DNA from 3 places in the Billgrantia sp. C5P2 genome. Region 3 is predicted to be linked to each of the others. Evidence: predicted binding sites of a transcription regulator. Region 3 holds the regulator's gene; each other region holds the start of a gene.
What was found. Region 3 encodes FNR, which switches genes on or off when oxygen is low (the NO sensors DNR and NnrR bind a similar motif). Its sites were predicted from a motif close to TTGATNTANATCAA; they were not measured.
Positions count from the first base shown of each region.

Region 1: a site for FNR is predicted at 1,983-1,996, ahead of kdgD (5-dehydro-4-deoxyglucarate dehydratase). Genes of this name have one in related genera too.
Region 2: a site for FNR is predicted at 2,482-2,495, ahead of clpB (ATP-dependent chaperone ClpB). Genes of this name have one in related genera too.

Region 1 is NZ_CM128542.1:43,370-48,943, forward strand. Features, by position in the region: gene ACRWQA_RS00190 (enolase C-terminal domain-like protein) at 1-491, shown strand, start outside; gene ACRWQA_RS00195 (enolase C-terminal domain-like protein) at 553-1,893, shown strand; gene kdgD (5-dehydro-4-deoxyglucarate dehydratase) at 2,079-2,996, shown strand; gene ACRWQA_RS00205 (TRAP transporter substrate-binding protein) at 3,073-4,041, shown strand; gene ACRWQA_RS00210 (TRAP transporter small permease) at 4,101-4,640, shown strand; gene ACRWQA_RS00215 (TRAP transporter large permease) at 4,643-5,574, shown strand, end outside.
Region 2 is NZ_CM128542.1:4,193,452-4,199,025, forward strand. Features, by position in the region: gene clpB (ATP-dependent chaperone ClpB) at 1-2,352, opposite strand, end outside; gene pgeF (peptidoglycan editing factor PgeF) at 2,549-3,304, opposite strand; gene rluD (23S rRNA pseudouridine(1911/1915/1917) synthase RluD) at 3,314-4,273, opposite strand; gene ACRWQA_RS19500 (outer membrane protein assembly factor BamD) at 4,393-5,217, shown strand; gene ACRWQA_RS19505 (NAD+ synthase) at 5,315-5,574, opposite strand, start outside.
Region 3 is NZ_CM128542.1:3,581,330-3,586,903, reverse strand. Features, by position in the region: gene ACRWQA_RS16540 (DUF294 nucleotidyltransferase-like domain-containing protein) at 144-1,976, shown strand; gene ACRWQA_RS16535 (3'-5' exonuclease) at 2,021-2,650, shown strand; gene ttcA (tRNA 2-thiocytidine(32) synthetase TtcA) at 2,741-3,682, shown strand; gene fnr (fumarate/nitrate reduction transcriptional regulator Fnr) at 3,761-4,507, opposite strand; gene hemN (oxygen-independent coproporphyrinogen III oxidase) at 4,626-5,574, opposite strand, start outside.

The sequences.
Region 1 (5,574 bases), 1.2 Mb from region 3:
GCCTGCCCACCGCGACCAACATGATCGCCACGGACTTCAAGCAGTTGCAGTACGCCGTGCAGCTCAACGCCGTGGACATTCCGCTGGCGGACTGCCACTTCTGGACCATGCAGGGCGCCGTCATGGTGGGCGAGCTGTGCCATGAGTGGGGCATGACCTGGGGCTCCCACAGCAACAACCACTTCGACATCTCCCTGGCGATGATGACCCATGTGGCCGCGGCCTGCCCGGGTGAGATCACCGCCATCGACACCCACTGGATCTGGCAGGACGGCCAGCGCATCACCAAGGAGCCGTTCCAGATCCGCGACGGCAAGCTGACGGTGCCGACGACGCCCGGCCTGGGTATCAAGATCGACGAAGATAAGCTGATGGAGGCTCATCGCCTCTACCAGAGCCTCGACGTGACCCAGCGCAACGACGCCATGGCGATGCAGTACCTGATTCCCGGCTGGGAGTTCGATCCCAAGCAACCGGCACTGGCGCGCTGAAATCGGGGTGATAGCCCCGCCGCTCAAGGAAAGCAATGTGCGTGGGCACAGGAGGTGAGGTGTGACGTATTCCCAGACGCCGGTCATCGAAGAGGTGTCGGTCATTCCCGTGGCTGGACGCGACAGCATGCTGCTCAATATCGGAGGCGCGCACTCGCCCTGGTTCACGCGCAATCTGATCCTGCTCAAGGACAGTTCGGGCAACGTGGGCGTGGGCGAGGCACCGGGCGGTGAAACGATCCGGCAATCGCTGGAGATGGCGCGTCCGCTCGTGATGGGGCAGCCCATCGGCAAGCTGCGCTCCTTGGTAGCCTCGTTGCACTCCGCTGGGCGCAGTGCCGATTTCGAGGACTTCGGCAAGGGATCTTGGACCTTCGAGTTGCGCGTCAACGCCGTGGCGGCGCTGGAGGCCGCACTACTCGACCTGCTGGGCAAGTTTCTCGGCGTGCCGGTAGTGGAACTGCTGGGTGATGGGCCGCAGCGCGATAGTGTGGAGGTGCTGGGCTACCTGTTCTTCATCGGCGATGGACATGCGACACCGCTGGAGTATCGGCGCGGCACTACCGGCGGGGGCCATGAATGGTACCGCCTGCGCGACGAGGAGGCACTGACGCCGGAAAGCATCGTGGCGCTGGCCCGGGCGGCGCAGGATCGCTATGGCTTCAAGGATTTCAAGCTCAAGGGGGGTGTGCTGCCGGGGGGGCAGGAGATCGAGGCTGTGACCGAGCTGGCCAAGGCATTTCCCGCGGCGCGGGTGACCATCGACCCCAACGGAGCCTGGTCGCTGAACGAGGCAGTGGGCCTATGCCGTGACCTGCGCGGCGTGTTGGCCTACGCCGAAGATCCGTGCGGCGCCGAGCAGGGTTTCTCCGGCCGAGAGATCCTGGCCGAGTTCCGCCATGCCACCGGTCTGCCCGTGGCGACCAACATGGTGGCCACCAACTGGCGGGAAATGGCCCACGCCTTGATGCTGCGCTCGGTGGACATTCCTCTGGCCGACCCACATTTCTGGACGCTCTCCGGTGCCGTACGTGTATCGCAACTGTGCCAGGACCACGGCATGACATGGGGGTCTCACTCCAACAATCACTTCGATGTCTCGCTGGCGATGTTCGTACATGTGGGCGCGGCTGCCGTGGGCCGCATCACGGCGTTGGACACTCACTGGATCTGGCAGGAGTCCGATGCACGTCTGGCCAAGGAGCCGCTGGAGATCGTCGACGGCAAGGTGTCGGTGCCCAAGGCGCCGGGATTGGGTATCGAACTCGACATGGGCCGCGTCGAAGAGGCCAACAGTCTCTATCGGAAGCTGCCCGCTGGTGGGCGCAATGACGCCATGGCCATGCAGTACCTGAACCCCGGCTGGGAGTTCGATCCGAAGAAGCCGGCACTGGTGCGCTGACAGGCAACGCGCATTGGAATTGCACTTTAGTCGATTGGACCATGGGCTGGCTTGCAACCCTTGGTGCAGCAGATTAATTTATGTGTTGTATGATGTATGACAACAAGCAGCACCTTACCGCTCTCCCGAGCCGTTCAACTGCCTTGGAACGGAACCGGTGAGGCGTCGACCAAGAGGAACGATGCGTGGAATTTTCCAGAGCCGCCGTAATGAGGGCCGTGGGCGATGGGTTGCTGTCCTTTCCCATCACCGATTTCGATGGCAATGGCCGCTTCGATGCCGACAGCTACCGCCGTCGCCTGGAGTGGTTCGTCAGTCATGACATCTCCGCCGTCTTCGTGGCTGGCGGCACGGGCGAATTCTTCAATCTGTCGCTCGATGAGTATCAGGAGGTCGTGCGTGTGGCCGTCGAGACCGTCGGCGGCAAGCTGCCGGTGATTGCCAGCGCCGGGCTGAGCGTGGCGAGCGCCAAGGCTTTTGCCAAGGCCGCCGAGGAGGCGGGGGCCGACGGTATCCTGCTGATGCCGCCCTACCTGACCGAGTGCCCGCAGGAGGGGCTGGTCGAATACGCTCGGCAGATCTGCGATGCGACGCCGCTGAATGTCATCTACTACAACCGCGGCAATGGCATCCTCGATGCCGACTCGGTCCAGGCGCTGGCGGACCGGTGCCCCAATCTGATCGGCCTGAAGGACGGCAAGGGCGATATCCAGCTGCTCAACAAGATCGTCAAGACGGTAGGGGATCGCCTGGTCTACATCGGTGGCGTGCCCACCGCGGAGATCTTTGCCGAGGCCTACCTCTCCATCGGCGTGAACACCTATTCCTCGGCCGTGTTCAATTTCGTGCCGGACATGGCGGTCAGGTTCTACAAGGAGTTGCGTCAGGGGAACCGAGAGGTGGTGAAGCAGATCACCAACGACTTCTTCATTCCCTTCGTCGATCTCAGGGACAGAAAAGCGGGCTATGCCGTCAGCTTGATCAAGGCGGGTGCCGAGATCATCGGACGTCCGGCCGGGAGCGTGCGAGCGCCACTGGTCATGCCCACCCAGGAAGAGCGGAACCGGTTGGAGGTGCTGATCGGCGTCGCTCGTCATTTCTAATCCAACCCTCTCACCCAACCACAACACCAAGAACAACGAGGAGTGCGTCGTGAAAACAATTCATCCGACAACCAAGATGATGAGTGCCGTTGCCGTATCCGCCGCCGTGATGCTGCTGTCGCTGCCGGCCCAGGCCGAGAATTGGCGCGGCTGGAACATTCATCCGCCGGGCTATCCCAATACCGAAGCACTCGAGTCGTTCGCCGAGAGCGTAACGGAGAGGACCGAGGGGCGCCTCACGGTGCAGGTCTACAATAACGGCGTACTCGGCGACCAGCCGGACGCGATCGAGCAGACCCGCAGCGGGGTACTCGACTTCGCCAACTTCAACATGGGACCGATGGGCCCCATCGTGAAGGAAACCAACGTGCTCTCGCTGCCCTTCATCTTCAGCAGCATCGAGCACATGCACGAGGTGATGGATGGCGACATCGGCCAGCAGTTCGCCGACGCCTTGGCGGAGAAGAACCTGATTGCCCTTTCCTGGTTCGATTCAGGCGCTCGCAGCCTCTACAACACCAAGCGCCCCATTCACACGCCCGAAGACGTGCAGGGCCTGAAGATCCGGGTCATGAACAACGACCTGTACGTCGAGATGATCGAGGCGCTGGGCGGCAATGCCACGCCGATGGCCTACGGTGAGGTTTACCAGTCGCTCACGACGGGTGTGCTCGACGGTGCGGAGAACAACTATCCCTCCTTCGAATCCAGCAACCACTACGAGGCAGCCGACTACTACTCCCTCACGGAGCACCTGATCATCCCCGAGTGCCTGTGCATCGCCAAGGCGAGCTGGGAGGCGCTGTCGCCCGAAGATCAGGAGATCGTGCGCGAGGAGGCGATCAAGGCATCCGAACTGCAGCGTCAGCTATGGGTCGAGGGGTCTCAGCGGAGCCGGCAGATCGTGCTGGACGCCGGTATCGAGATCAACGAGGTGGAGGACAAGGCGGCCTTCCAGGAGAAGATGGAACCCGTCTATGCGGCCTTCATCGAGGAGAACCCTGACCTCGAGGACCTGGTCGACGCCATCCGGAACTCGAACTGAGCTCCGCAGTGACGTCCTCTCCGGCGCCGGGTGCGCCGGGGAGGCAGGAGACATACGCCATGAGAACCTGTGCTGATCAAGAGGTTGCCGTGAATCGTCCTCGGTTTCGCAAGCGAGCAAGTTGGACTCTGGACGCCATTGCCAACCTCTGTCTGGCGATTGCCGGCGTGCTGCTGGTCTTTCTCATTGCCATCTTCGGCTGGCTGGTCTTCGGTCGCTATGTGCTGAACAACACCCCGACCTGGGTGGAGCAGGCATCGCTGGTGCTGGTGGTCTACATCACCTGCCTGGGGGCGGCGGCCGGTGTCAGGGGCAATACCCACCTGAGCATCGATTTCGTGCGCGAGGGGATGCCCGAGCCTTTCAAGACGACCTTTCGCTATCTCGCCGACCTGTTCGTCGTCGCCTTCGGTGCCTTCATGGCCTACCAGGGCTGGGGGCTGGTCATGGCCAACCTCGAGCGGGCGATCCCGATGATCAAACTTTCCGAAAGCTGGCGAGCCGCGCCGTTGGTCATCTGTGGGGGCCTGATCGTACTGTTCTCCGTGGCCAATATCGTGTCGCGACTCTCCGGCAACGACTCTGACGAGGGCAACTGACCATGGGCCTTGCCATTCTGTTCGGACTCTTCTTTCTCGGCCTGCTGGCCGGGGCGCCCGTTGCCTTCGCCGTGGGGCTGGCCGCCGTCGCGACCTTCCTCTACGAGGGGCTGCCGCTGTTCGTCGCTTTCCAGCGCATCCTGTCGGGCATTTCAGTCTTCTCGCTGCTCGCCATCCCGTTCTTCATCTTTGCCGGCGAACTGATGTTGCACGGCGGCATTTCCACCCGCCTGGTGCGCCTGGCCTCCGCCGCGGTGGGGCGGATGCGCGGTGGCCTGGGGATCGTCAACGTCACCTCATCGATGCTGTTCGGCGGTATCTCGGGCTCCGCCGTGGCCGATACGTCGGCGCTCGGTTCGATTCTGGTGCCGGTGATGAAGGAGAAGGGCTATGACGCCGACTACGCCGTCAACGTCACGGTGACCTCTTCGGTCGCCGGGGTGGTGATCCCGCCGAGCCACAACATGATCCTCTACGCCGTGGCGGCCGGCGGCGGCATCTCGGTCACCCAGCTGTTCATCGCCGGTATCGTGCCGGGCATCCTGATGTGTCTGACCCTGGCCGTGGCGGCCTATCTGGTGGCGGTGAAGCGCGGCTACAAGGGCGAGACATTTCCCGGCTGGGACGTGCTGGTCATCAGCCTGGCCGCGGCCCTGCCGGGCTTGATGACCGCCGTGATCATCGTCGGCGGGGTGCTGTCGGGCATTCTCACCGTGACCGAATCCGGGGCCTTCGGCGCCATCTACGCCATCGTGGTCACGGCGCTGGTCTATCGCGAGCTGCGCTGGGCGTCATTCAAGGCAGCGGTGATACAGTCGGTGAAGACCACCTCGCTGGTCATGATCCTGGTCGGCTGCGCCTCGGCGTTCTCCTATCTGCTGGCGCTCTACAACGTGCCGCTGCTGCTGACCGACATGCTCCTGGCGCTCTCCGA
Region 2 (5,574 bases), 610 kb from region 3:
GCGGTCGAGCTGGATGCCGGCGATGGCCTCGATCTGCGCCTGACGCAGAGCATGGAATACCACCACTTCGTCGATGCGGTTGATCAGCTCGGGGCGGAAATGCATGCCCACCACGTCCATGACGGCGCTCTTCATCTCGTCGTACTGCTCGTCGGCCCCGCCCATGCGCTGGATGATGTCCGAGCCCATGTTGGAGGTCATTACGATCACGGTGTTGCGGAAGTCGACGGTGCGCCCCTGGCCGTCGGTTAGACGACCGTCTTCCAGCACCTGCAGCAGGATGTTGAAGACGTCAGGGTGGGCCTTTTCCACCTCGTCGAGCAGCAGCACCGAGTAGGGCTTGCGCCGCACCGCCTCGGTCAGGTAACCACCCTCCTCGTAGCCCACGTAGCCGGGAGGCGCACCGATCAGCCGCGCCACGGAGTGCTTCTCCATGAACTCCGACATGTCGATACGCACCATCGCCTCCTCGGTATCGAACAGGAAGCTCGCCAGCGCCTTGCACAGCTCGGTCTTGCCCACCCCGGTCGGACCGAGGAACAGGAACGAGCCGTTGGGCCGGTTGGGGTCGGCAAGGCCGGCACGCGAGCGGCGCACGGCATTGGCCACCGCGGTGACCGCCTCCTCCTGGCCGATGACGCGCTGGTGCAGCGCTTCTTCCATGCGCAGCAACTTGTCGCGTTCGCCTTCGAGCATCTTGGCCACCGGGATGCCGGTCCAGCGCGACACCACCTCGGCGATCTCCTCCTCGGTGACATTGGAGCGAAGCAGCTTGTGCCGCGACGTGTCGGCCTCGGTTTCGCTCGACTCGGCGATTTTCTTCTCCAGTTCCGGGATCACGCCGTACTGCAGCTCCGACATGCGGCCGAGATCACCCTGGCGACGCGCCTGCTCCAGATCGATGCGGGCACGTTCCAGCTCGTCCTTGAACTGCGCCGCGCCCTGGATGCTGGCTTTCTCGGCCTTCCAGATCTCGTCGAGGTCGGCGTATTCGCGCTCCAGATCGTCGATCTGCTCCTGGAGGCTCTCGAGGCGCTTCTTCGACGCCTCGTCGGTCTCCTTCTTGAGGTGCTCGCGCTCCATCTTGAGCTGGATCAGTCGTCGGTCGAGGCGATCCATCTCCTCGGGCTTGGAGTCCAGTTCCATGCGAATGCGCGAGGAGGCCTCGTCGATCAGGTCGATGGCCTTGTCGGGCAACTGACGATCGGTGATGTAACGGGTCGAGAGCTTGGCCGCGGCGATGATGGCACCGTCGGTGATATCGACCTTGTGGTGTACCTCGTAGCGCTCCTTGAGGCCGCGCAGGATCGCCACGGTGTCCTCCTCGGAGGGCTCGTCGACCAGAACCTTCTGGAAGCGCCGCTCGAGTGCGGCATCCTTCTCGATGTACTTGCGATACTCGTCGAGGGTGGTGGCGCCCACGCAGTGCAGCTCGCCACGCGCCAGCGCCGGCTTGAGCATGTTGCCTGCGTCCATGGCGCCCTCGGCCTTGCCGGCGCCGACCATGGTATGCAGTTCGTCGATGAACAGGATCACCCGGCCTTCCTCCTGGGCCAGTTCCTTGAGCACCGATTTCAGGCGCTCCTCGAACTCACCGCGGAACTTGGCACCGGCCAGCAGCGAACCCATGTCGAGCGACAGGACACGCTTGTCCTTGAGCCCCTCCGGCACCTCGCCGTTGACGATGCGCTGGGCCAGGCCCTCGACGATGGCCGTCTTGCCCACGCCGGGCTCGCCGATCAGCACCGGGTTGTTCTTGGTGCGTCGCTGCAGCACCTGGATGGTACGGCGAATCTCGTCGTCGCGACCGATCACCGGGTCGAGCTTGCCGTCGGCGGCACGCTCGGTCAGGTCGAGGGTGTACTTCTCCAGCGCCTCACGCTGCTCCTCGGCGTTGGGGTCGTCGACCCGTTCGCCGCCACGTACGCTGTCGATAGCGCTCTCCAATGCCTTGCGAGTCACGCCGGCCTGGGTCAGCAGCTTGGTCACCGCATGGCCCATCTCAAGAGCGGCAAGCAGCACAAGCTCGCTGGCGATGTACTGGTCGCCCCGTTTCTGCGCTTCACGGTCGGTGAGGTTGAACAGCTTGATCAGGTCGCGCGATGGCTGCACCTCACCGGTGAACTGGCCGACCTGGGGCAGATCGTCCAAATGACCCACCAGGGTGTCGCGCAGACGCGCGGCATCGCCGCCGGCCTTCTGAATGAGCGCCTTGAGGCCGGCATCACGCGTATCCAGCAGCGCCAGCAACAAGTGGCCGGGCTCGAGCTGGTTGTGGCCTCGCCCCACGGCCAGGGACTGAGCGTCGGCCACGGCGTTCTGCAGCTTGGCGGTGAACTTGTCGAAACGCATTCGCTTTCCTCCATCGGGGTGGCGGCGCGTTCGGACGCACCGCTTTGCCCTGTCGTATCGTATTGACAGATTCAATGGAGTCAGCGTGGCCGGCTTTCAAGTCGCCGGCCAGGGAAAGGATGCGTCAGCTTGACGCGGGTCAATGCTGCAGGTTGGGGCAGGAGTCTGGCTCTACGCTCGAAGCTCGTGGCCGGTGCTATCTGAGCCAGATCACGCTGGCCATGCGTCCAGTCTTGCCATCATCGCGACGATGCGAGTAGAAGCGCGACTCGCAGGCGGTGCAGAAGTGGCCGCCGCTGACGTACGCCACGCCGAGTCGCTCCAGGCGCAGGCGAGCGAGCTTGTAGAGATCGGCCATGTAATGACCCAGGCGGTATGGGCTGGGATCGAACGCCGCGGCCGCCTCCGGGTGTACACCGGTGAAGGCCTGCTGCACCTCGGGGCCCACTTCGAACTGGGCGTTGGAAATCGCCGGCCCCAGCCAGGCCATCAGCTCTTCCGGTGGGCTGGAGAGCGCGGCTACCGTGGCCTCGAGTACTCCACCGGCCAGCCCGCGCCAGCCGGCATGGGCCACGCCGACACGAGTACCGCGTCGGTCGCAAAAAAACACCGGCAGGCAGTCGGCGGTCAGCACCACGCAGGCGTAACCGCGATCGAAGGCCACCGAGGCGTCGGCTTCGGGAACGGCCTCGGTATAGTTCGCCTGAACTCGGGCCCCATGCACCTGCTTTAGCCACAGCAGCGGCCGGTCGTCGTCGAGTTCGTTGCCGATCAATCGCCGGCAGAGCCCCACGTGGGCAGGGTTGTCACCCACCCCGTCGGACGGGTTGAAACAGGCGAACTCATCCTGGCTGGGCCCGGCCTCGCGCGTGGTGACGAAGGCACCCACGCTGGCGGGCGCCGGCCAATCGGGCTCGATCAAGGTCGGTTGCAAATGGGGGGCGTCGCTCATCCGGGCTCCTCAGCGCATGATTTCGTGATCGTTACGCAGGTAATCGATCAACAGCAGCAGGTCATCGGGCAGCGGCGCACGGAACTCGACCGGCTCGCCGCTGCCGGGATGCAGGAAAGCCAGCTTCCGAGCGTGCAGCGCCTGGCGCGGAAACTCCCGCAGCAAATTCTTGAGCTCGTCGTTCGCCCCAGCCGGCAGCTTGAGCCGCCCACCGTATACCGGATCGCCGACCAGCGGGAAGCGTCGATGCGCCAAGTGCACACGGATCTGGTGGGTGCGACCGGTCTCGAGCCGGCACCGCACGTGAGTATGGGTACGAAAGCGCTCGACCACGCGGAAGTGTGTTACCGCGGGCTTACCGCTGGCGTGTACCGCCTGGCGCTTGCGATCCTTCGGGTGCCGGCCGATGGGGGCGTCCACCGTACCGCCCGTTGTCATCACGCCGACACAGACCGCATCGTACTCGCGCGACACCGTGCGCGCCTGGAGCTGCTCCACCAGCGCGGTCTGGGCAGCCAGCGTCTTGGCCACCACCATCAGGCCGGTAGTGTCCTTGTCCAAGCGATGCACGATACCGGCCCGCGGCACCGTCGCCAGACTCGGGCAGTGATGCAGCAAGGCATTGAGGAGGGTGCCATCCCGGTTACCCGCGGCCGGATGCACCACCAGCCCGGCCGGCTTGTCGATCACCAGCACCTGTTCGTCTTCATGCACGATATCGAGCGGAATCGCCTCGGGCTCGAAGCGCGCGTCCTCCTCGAGGGTCGCCGCCAGCTGTAGCCACTCGCCGCCGGCCATCTTGTCCTTGGGCTTGCCTGGGCGGCCGTCAACGGTCAGCATGCCCTCCTTGATCCAGCCCTTGAGACGCTCGCGGGAATGGTCGGCGAAGAGTTCGGCAGCGGCCTGGTCGAGGCGGCTCCCGGCCAGGGAAATGGGCACGCGCTGCTGGGCTTCCACGGTCTGGGGCATAGGGGGACTGTCGTTGTCAGCATCCTCGGACTGCGTTTTCACGCGAGGTGCTTTATAGTGGACGGGTTTACGGTCGATTCTACCACGGCCGACACGGCTTGTTAGACACGAGGATCACGATGCGCGTTTCCCCCATCGCCACACGCCTTATTGCCCTGCTCCTGGCCGCCACTCTGGTTACCGGTTGTGCAGGTAGGTCCGACACGGAAGAGGAACAAGACGAGTTCGAGGGCGTTGCCGAGCAGCAGCTCTACGACGAGGCGCGCGATGCGCTCGAGGGCGGACGTTACACCACGGCCATCTCGCGACTGGAGGCCATCGATACGCGCTACCCCTTCGGCCGCCACGCCGAACAGGCACAGCTCGAGTTGATCTACGCCTACTACGAGACCAGCGACTGGGAAGCCACCCGGGCCGCTGCCAGTCGTTTCATTCGTCTGCACCCGACGCATCCGCAAGCCGACTATGCGCTCTACATGCGCGGGCTGGCCTCGTGGCAGGCGGGTCGTTTCAGCCTCGAGCGTCTGCGCTTGATCGATATCTCCAAGCGCGACCTTGGCGCCTCGCGGGACGCCTATACCGATTTCCGCGAGCTGGTGTCGCGCTACCCCGATAGCGAGTACGCTCCCGACGCCGAGCAGCGCATCGTCTACCTGCGCAACGTCCTGGCTCGTCATGAGCTTCACGTCGCCGACTTCTACTTGCGCAAGGGTGCCTACCTGGCCGCCGTCGAACGCGGCCGTTGGGTGGTCGAGAACTATCCCGAGGCCGAGGCCACCCGTGATGCGCTGGCCGTCATGGTCGAAGGTTATCTGGGACTCGACATGCGCGATCGTGCCCGTGAAGTGCTCCAGGTACTGATCGAGAACGACCCGAACAACGACCGCCTGCGCGGACGCACCTTCCAGCCGCAGCACGTGCGGGCGGAATCGCTCTCGGCCTGACAGCTACGGGCTAGTCAAGGCTCAGCCGCCAAAACGCGAACGCCACCGCCCATTCGGCGGTGGCGTTCTTTTTGGCTCGGGCTCGTGGCTCTAGAGCCTACTCGCCAGGCTGCCAGCCGTTGACGATGGGATAGCGACGATCGCGGCCGAACCCGCGCGGCGTGACCCGCACCCCTACCGGCGCCTGGCGCCGCTTGTACTCGTTGCGATCGACCAGCTTGACCACCTGGTAGACGTCATCGCGCTCGAAGCCGGCGTCGATGATCGCCTCGGCACTCATGTCGCCCTCGATGTAGCGCGCCAGGATGGCGTCGAGGGTATCGTAGTCGGGCAGCGAGTCGGTATCCTTCTGGTCGG
Region 3 (5,574 bases):
TTGTTTCTTTATTGTTTCAAGCGACAGGGACGCGCATGGCTCAGGCAATGGGTCTTCCCTTGACTGTGATCTGCTCGCCAAGCCTCCTTTCGGACTCGTTCGGGTGCTGACGGCGACGACGATTGCACAACGAGGGCTATAACATGGTCGATGTCGATCTCTCCCAACCCCCGTTCACCTTTCTGAATGAAGAGGGGCGGGAGCGCGTCCGCAACGGCATCGACCTGGCCTACTTCGACCGCGACGAGATCATCCTGGAGACCGGCCAGCCCGGCGAATATGTCTTCCTCATCCACAAGGGCGAGGTGGCCGAGCTGGATACCACCCAGCCGGGGGCGCGCGAGCGAATCGGTCATTACACGGCAGGCGACCTGTTCGGTGCCATCAGCATCCTCAACGGCAAGAGTCGCTATCGCTTCCGCGCCGAGCAGGAGTGCCTCTGCTATCTGATGCCGAAAGCTCTGTTCCTGCAGTTGTGCGACGACTATCCCGCCTTTGCCGAGTTCTTCCGCCAGACCCTGGCGCACAAGGCGCGACTGTTGACCGAGCAGCGTGCCGAGGGTGGCGTGACCATGGCTGGCTTCATGCTGGCCAAGGTCAGCGAGTGTATGCGACCGCCGCTGTGCATGGGGGCGGATACGACCATTGCCGAAGCGGTGGCCAGGCTGCACGAGAGCCATGCCGACAGTCTGCTGGTGGAGAGTAGCGGGGGAGTGGGCATGGTCACCAAGACCGACCTGCTCGAAGCGCTGGTGCTCCAGGGAAGAGAAAAGGGGAGTCCGCTGCAGGATATCGCGCACTTCGAACTGGTCACGGTGCGCCCCGACCAGTATCTGTTCGAAGTGCTGGTGATGATGACTCGCCATAAGGTGGAGCGGGTCGTGGTGCTGGAACGGGGGGAGGAGCGAGCCCCGCCGATCGGCGTGGTGGAGCTCACTGACGTGCTCAGCTACTTCTCCAGCCGCAGCTATGTCGTCAGCCTGCAGGTTGAGCAGGCGGATAGTCTCGAGGACCTGTTTCGTGCCAGCCGCCGCACACCCGAGTTGGTCAAGGCGCTGATGGCCCAAGGCGTCAAGTTGCGTTTCGCCATGGGCCTGCTGGCGGCACTCAACGGGCGCATCATGTCAAAGGCCTGGAGCTTCCTGATCGATGAGCGCTACCACGCTGAGAGCTGCCTGATGGTGATGGGTAGCGAAGGGCGAGGCGAGCAGATCCTCAAGACCGATCAGGACAACGGTCTCATACTCGCCGACGGGCTCGAATGGCCCGATGTGGGGGCGCAGATGCAGCGTCTCACCGAAACGTTGATCGAATTGGGTTACCCGCCCTGCCCCGGCAACATCATGGTAAGCAACCCCGAATGGGTGGGGTCCGTTTCCCAGTGGCGCGAGCGCATCGCCCGCTGGGCCGAGAAACGCGATGGCGACAGCCTGATGAAGCTTGCCATCATGCTCGACTCTCATGCGGTGGCAGGCAATCCCGCGCTGCTCGACCGAGTGCGCCAGTCGCTCTTCGAGCAGTGTTCGCGAGACGAGATACTGCTCTCCTATTTCGCCCGTACGGCGCTGCGTTTCTCCACGCCGTTGACCCTGTTCGGCTCGCTGAAGAAGCCCCAGCACGGTATCGATATCAAGAAGGGAGGAATCTTTCCCATCGTGCACGGGGTGCGCACCATGGCGCTGGAGCGAGGAATCAAGCCCACGTCGACATTGGAACGGCTCGAGGCCCTGTCAGCGGATGGAAGGCTGGAAGCGCGAGTCGCCGAGAATCTGGCCGAGGCGCTGTCGTTGTTCACCGAACTGCGCCTGAAGCAGCAACTGGAGCGCCTGGACGGCGATATCGTCAGCAAGAGCCCCGACCGTGTCGTGGTTCAGCAGCTGTCGTCGCTCGAGCGTGACCTGCTGCGTGAGGCACTACACATCGTCAAGGACTTCAAGCAGAGCCTGTCGCAGCGTTATCACCTCGAATATTCCTGAGGTCGAGAGCCGCGAGAGGCAGACAAGAACCAAGGAGGAACGGTATGTTTCGCGCTCTGCGCCGGGCCAACGACCGTCGGCGGCATGCCGGCGGCGAGTATGGCTGGTTATTCCGCCCCTACACCGGGGATGAGCTGGTGGCCATCGACTGCGAAACCACCGGTGTCGATACCCGTACCGCCGAGCCCGTATCCATCGGCGCGGTCAAGGTGCGCGGTGACAGGGTGTTGACCAGTGAATCGCTGGACCTGCGCCTGAAGCGCCCCGCCACGCTGACTGGCGATTCGATCCGCGTGCATGGCCTGCGTGGTATCGATCTGGATGACGGCATCAGCCTGGACGAGGCGCTGGTGACGCTGCTCGATTTCATCGGCAACCGGCCACTGCTGGGCTGGCGGCTCGACTTCGACCTGGCCATTCTCAATCGCCAGATTCGTCCGCGCTTCGGCTTCGACCTTCCCAACAGCGGCATCGATGTGGCGCAGCTGTACCACCGGCAGCAGCGTCGCAGTGTCATGGAACCCGAACCGCGCGCGCAGCGTTTCGAGGCGGTGGCGGAGGCCTTGGGTGTGCCGGTCATGGGGCGCAATACCGCCCTCGGCGACGCCGTGACCACGGCATTGATGTACCTGCGCGTGGAGCGGGCCGGGATGCAGGACCGCCGCGAGGCCTGACGCGGTGAATCGTCGCCGTGGCGTCGCCTCGGGGCAGAGGCAATGGTAGGATGGCCCCCGTCATCCACCATGCCTTGGCAGCCCGTGACCATGCAAGACGCCATGATTTTCGATCCCCTTGTTGCCGCCGGCCCCGATGCTTGCCAGGCGCCGGGCAATCAGAGCGAGGAGCCCTCGCCGCTGGACGCACTCGATGCCAGAGCCCGGCGTGAATTCAACAAGCTGCAGAAGCGCCTGCGCCGCCAGGTGGGCAACGCCATCATCGACTATGGGATGATCCACGAAGGCGACCGGGTCATGGTCTGCCTGTCGGGCGGCAAGGACAGCTACACCATGCTCGAGATCCTGCGCAACCTGCAGCGCAATGCGCCGGTGAACTTCTCGCTGGTGGCGGTCAATCTCGACCAGAAGCAGCCGGGTTACCCCGAGCATGTACTGCCCGAGTATCTCGATTCCGTTGGCGTCGAGTACTACATCCTCGAGCGCGATACCTATTCGGTGGTGAAGGAGAAGACGCCGGAGGGCAAGACCACCTGCGCGCTCTGCTCACGGCTGCGTCGCGGCTCCCTCTATGGCTTCGCCGAGGAGATCGGCGCGACCAAGGTGGCACTGGGGCACCATCGCGAGGACATCCTGGAGACACTGTTCCTCAATATGTTCTACGGTGGCTCTCTCAAGGCGATGCCTCCCAAGCTGCTCTCCGACGACGGCAAGAACATCGTCATCCGCCCCCTGGCCTACTGCCGCGAGGCGGATATCGCCGAATTCGCCCGGTTGATGGACTTCCCCATCATCCCCTGCAATCTGTGCGGTTCCCAGCCCAACCTGCAGCGCCAGGTGGTCAAGGAGATGCTGGCCGAGTGGGAGCGTAAGCACCCCGGGCGCATCGAATCCATGTTCAAGGCGGTGACCAACGTGGCGCCCTCTCAGTTGGCCGACCGCGAGCTGTTCGACTTCGAAGGGCTCGAGACCAAGCAGGCCCGGTTGCGCGAGCGCCGGATCGACGCGCTGGATCTATCGCGCAGCAACTGATCGGCCGGTTCGTCCTGCCCAAAGAGAGACCCGCCCGGCATTGCCGGGCGGGTCTCTTCGTTCGGGGCGGTTATGGGCTCAGTGTTCGTCCTGCGCCTGGGCCACCAGGGCTTCCAGATTGAGGATATTCACCTCGCGACCGGAGACCTCGACCAGCCCCTGCTGTTGGAAGCGCCCCAGAATACGGCTGACCGTTTCCACCGCCAGACCCAGGTAGTTGCCGATGTCGGCCCGCGACATGGAGAGGCGGAAGCTGTAGGGCGAATAGCCGCGGCGACGGAAGCGGTCCGAGAGGCTGGAGAAGAAGCTGGCCAGGCGCTGATCGGCGGTCTTGCGCGACAGCAGGCGCATCATCTTGCGGTCGTCGCGCAGTTCCTTGCTCATGCTGCGGTAGAGCTGACCGCGCAGCTCGGGTAATTGCTCGGAGAGTGAATCAAGCCGGTCGAAGGGGATCTCGCACACGGTGGTGGTTTCCAGCGCGATCACGCTGCCGGGATAGATCTGCTCGTCGATGCCGTCGAGGCCGACCAGCTCACTGGGCAAGTAGAAATTGGTGACCTGATCGTCACCCGAACCCTCGGTGGTAACCTGCTTGAGACTGCCGGAGCGCACGGCAAAAACGCTGCTGAAACCACTACCCTGGCGGAACAACGACTCGCCCTTCTTCAATGGAGAGCGGCGCTTGATGATCGCATCGAACTGCTCCATGTCCTCGAGTTCCAGAGCGAGCGGCAGGCACAGCGAACTCAAGCTGCAGTTCTGACAGCGGGTTTCATGCAGCAGTGAGCGCCGCTTGCCGAGCGCATTGGCCGCGTTGACCGGCATGCTCCACCTCCTTGATCATCGTCATGGAGGCATTATGGAACATTAATGAAGCAGGTGAAATGCCCCTTGCGACCTTTGGCCGCAATAAGATTAGGCCCGGCCGGCACACTCCGCGTATCTAGACGATACGCGAGAACTGGGTGTCGAGCCTTGGCGGCAGCCGGGCATCGAAGGCCATGGCGAGGTGCCGGATCAGCAACCTCCCGATCGGTGTGGCGACCACCCGATGGCCTTCCACGGTCACCAGCCCGTCACGCTGGGGGAGCTCCAGTCGGGACAGGGCCTCCGTCAGATAGCGAGGGGCATCGATGCCGAAGGTTTCACTCAGCTCGTCCAGATCCAGCGTCATGTCGCACATCAGGCGCTCGATGGCATGCCGCCTGACTCGGTCATCGAAGGTCAGCCGGATGCCCCTTGCCGTGGGCAGTTGGCTGCCGTCGAGGGCGGCCTCGTAGTCGGCAAGGCGGGTATGGTTCTGGGCGTAGACGTCATCGACGCAGGAGATGGCCGAGACGCCGAGCCCCACCAGGTCGCACTGGGCATGGCTCGAGTAGCCCTGGAAATTGCGCTGCAGGGTACCGTTGCGCTGGGCGATGGCCAGGCTGTCGCTGGTTCGGGCGAAGTGATCCATGCCGATGTGCACGTAGCCTGCCTCGGTCAGCATGGCGATGGTGGTGCGCAATATCGCCAGCTTCTCCTCGGGCCCGGGCAGGTCTTCGGCGCGAATACGGCGCTGGGCCGCGAAACGCTGGGGCATGTGGGCATAGTTGTAGACCGAAAGGCGCGCCGGCGCCATGGCGATGACCTGTTCCAGGGTGGCGGCAAAGCTGTCGCGGGTCTGGAGAGGCAGGCCGTAAATCAGGTCGAGGTTGAGCGAACGAAAACCGAGGCGGTCGGCCTCGTCGAGCAGCACCTCGGTAAGGATGCGGGGCTGGACCCGATTCACGGCGCGCTGCACCCTGGGGTCGAGATCCTGGACGCCGAGGCTCAGACGATTGAAGCCCAGTGCCTGCAGGTGGCGCAGGGTGAAGACGTCGGCCTCGCGCGGGTCGATCTCGATGGCATAG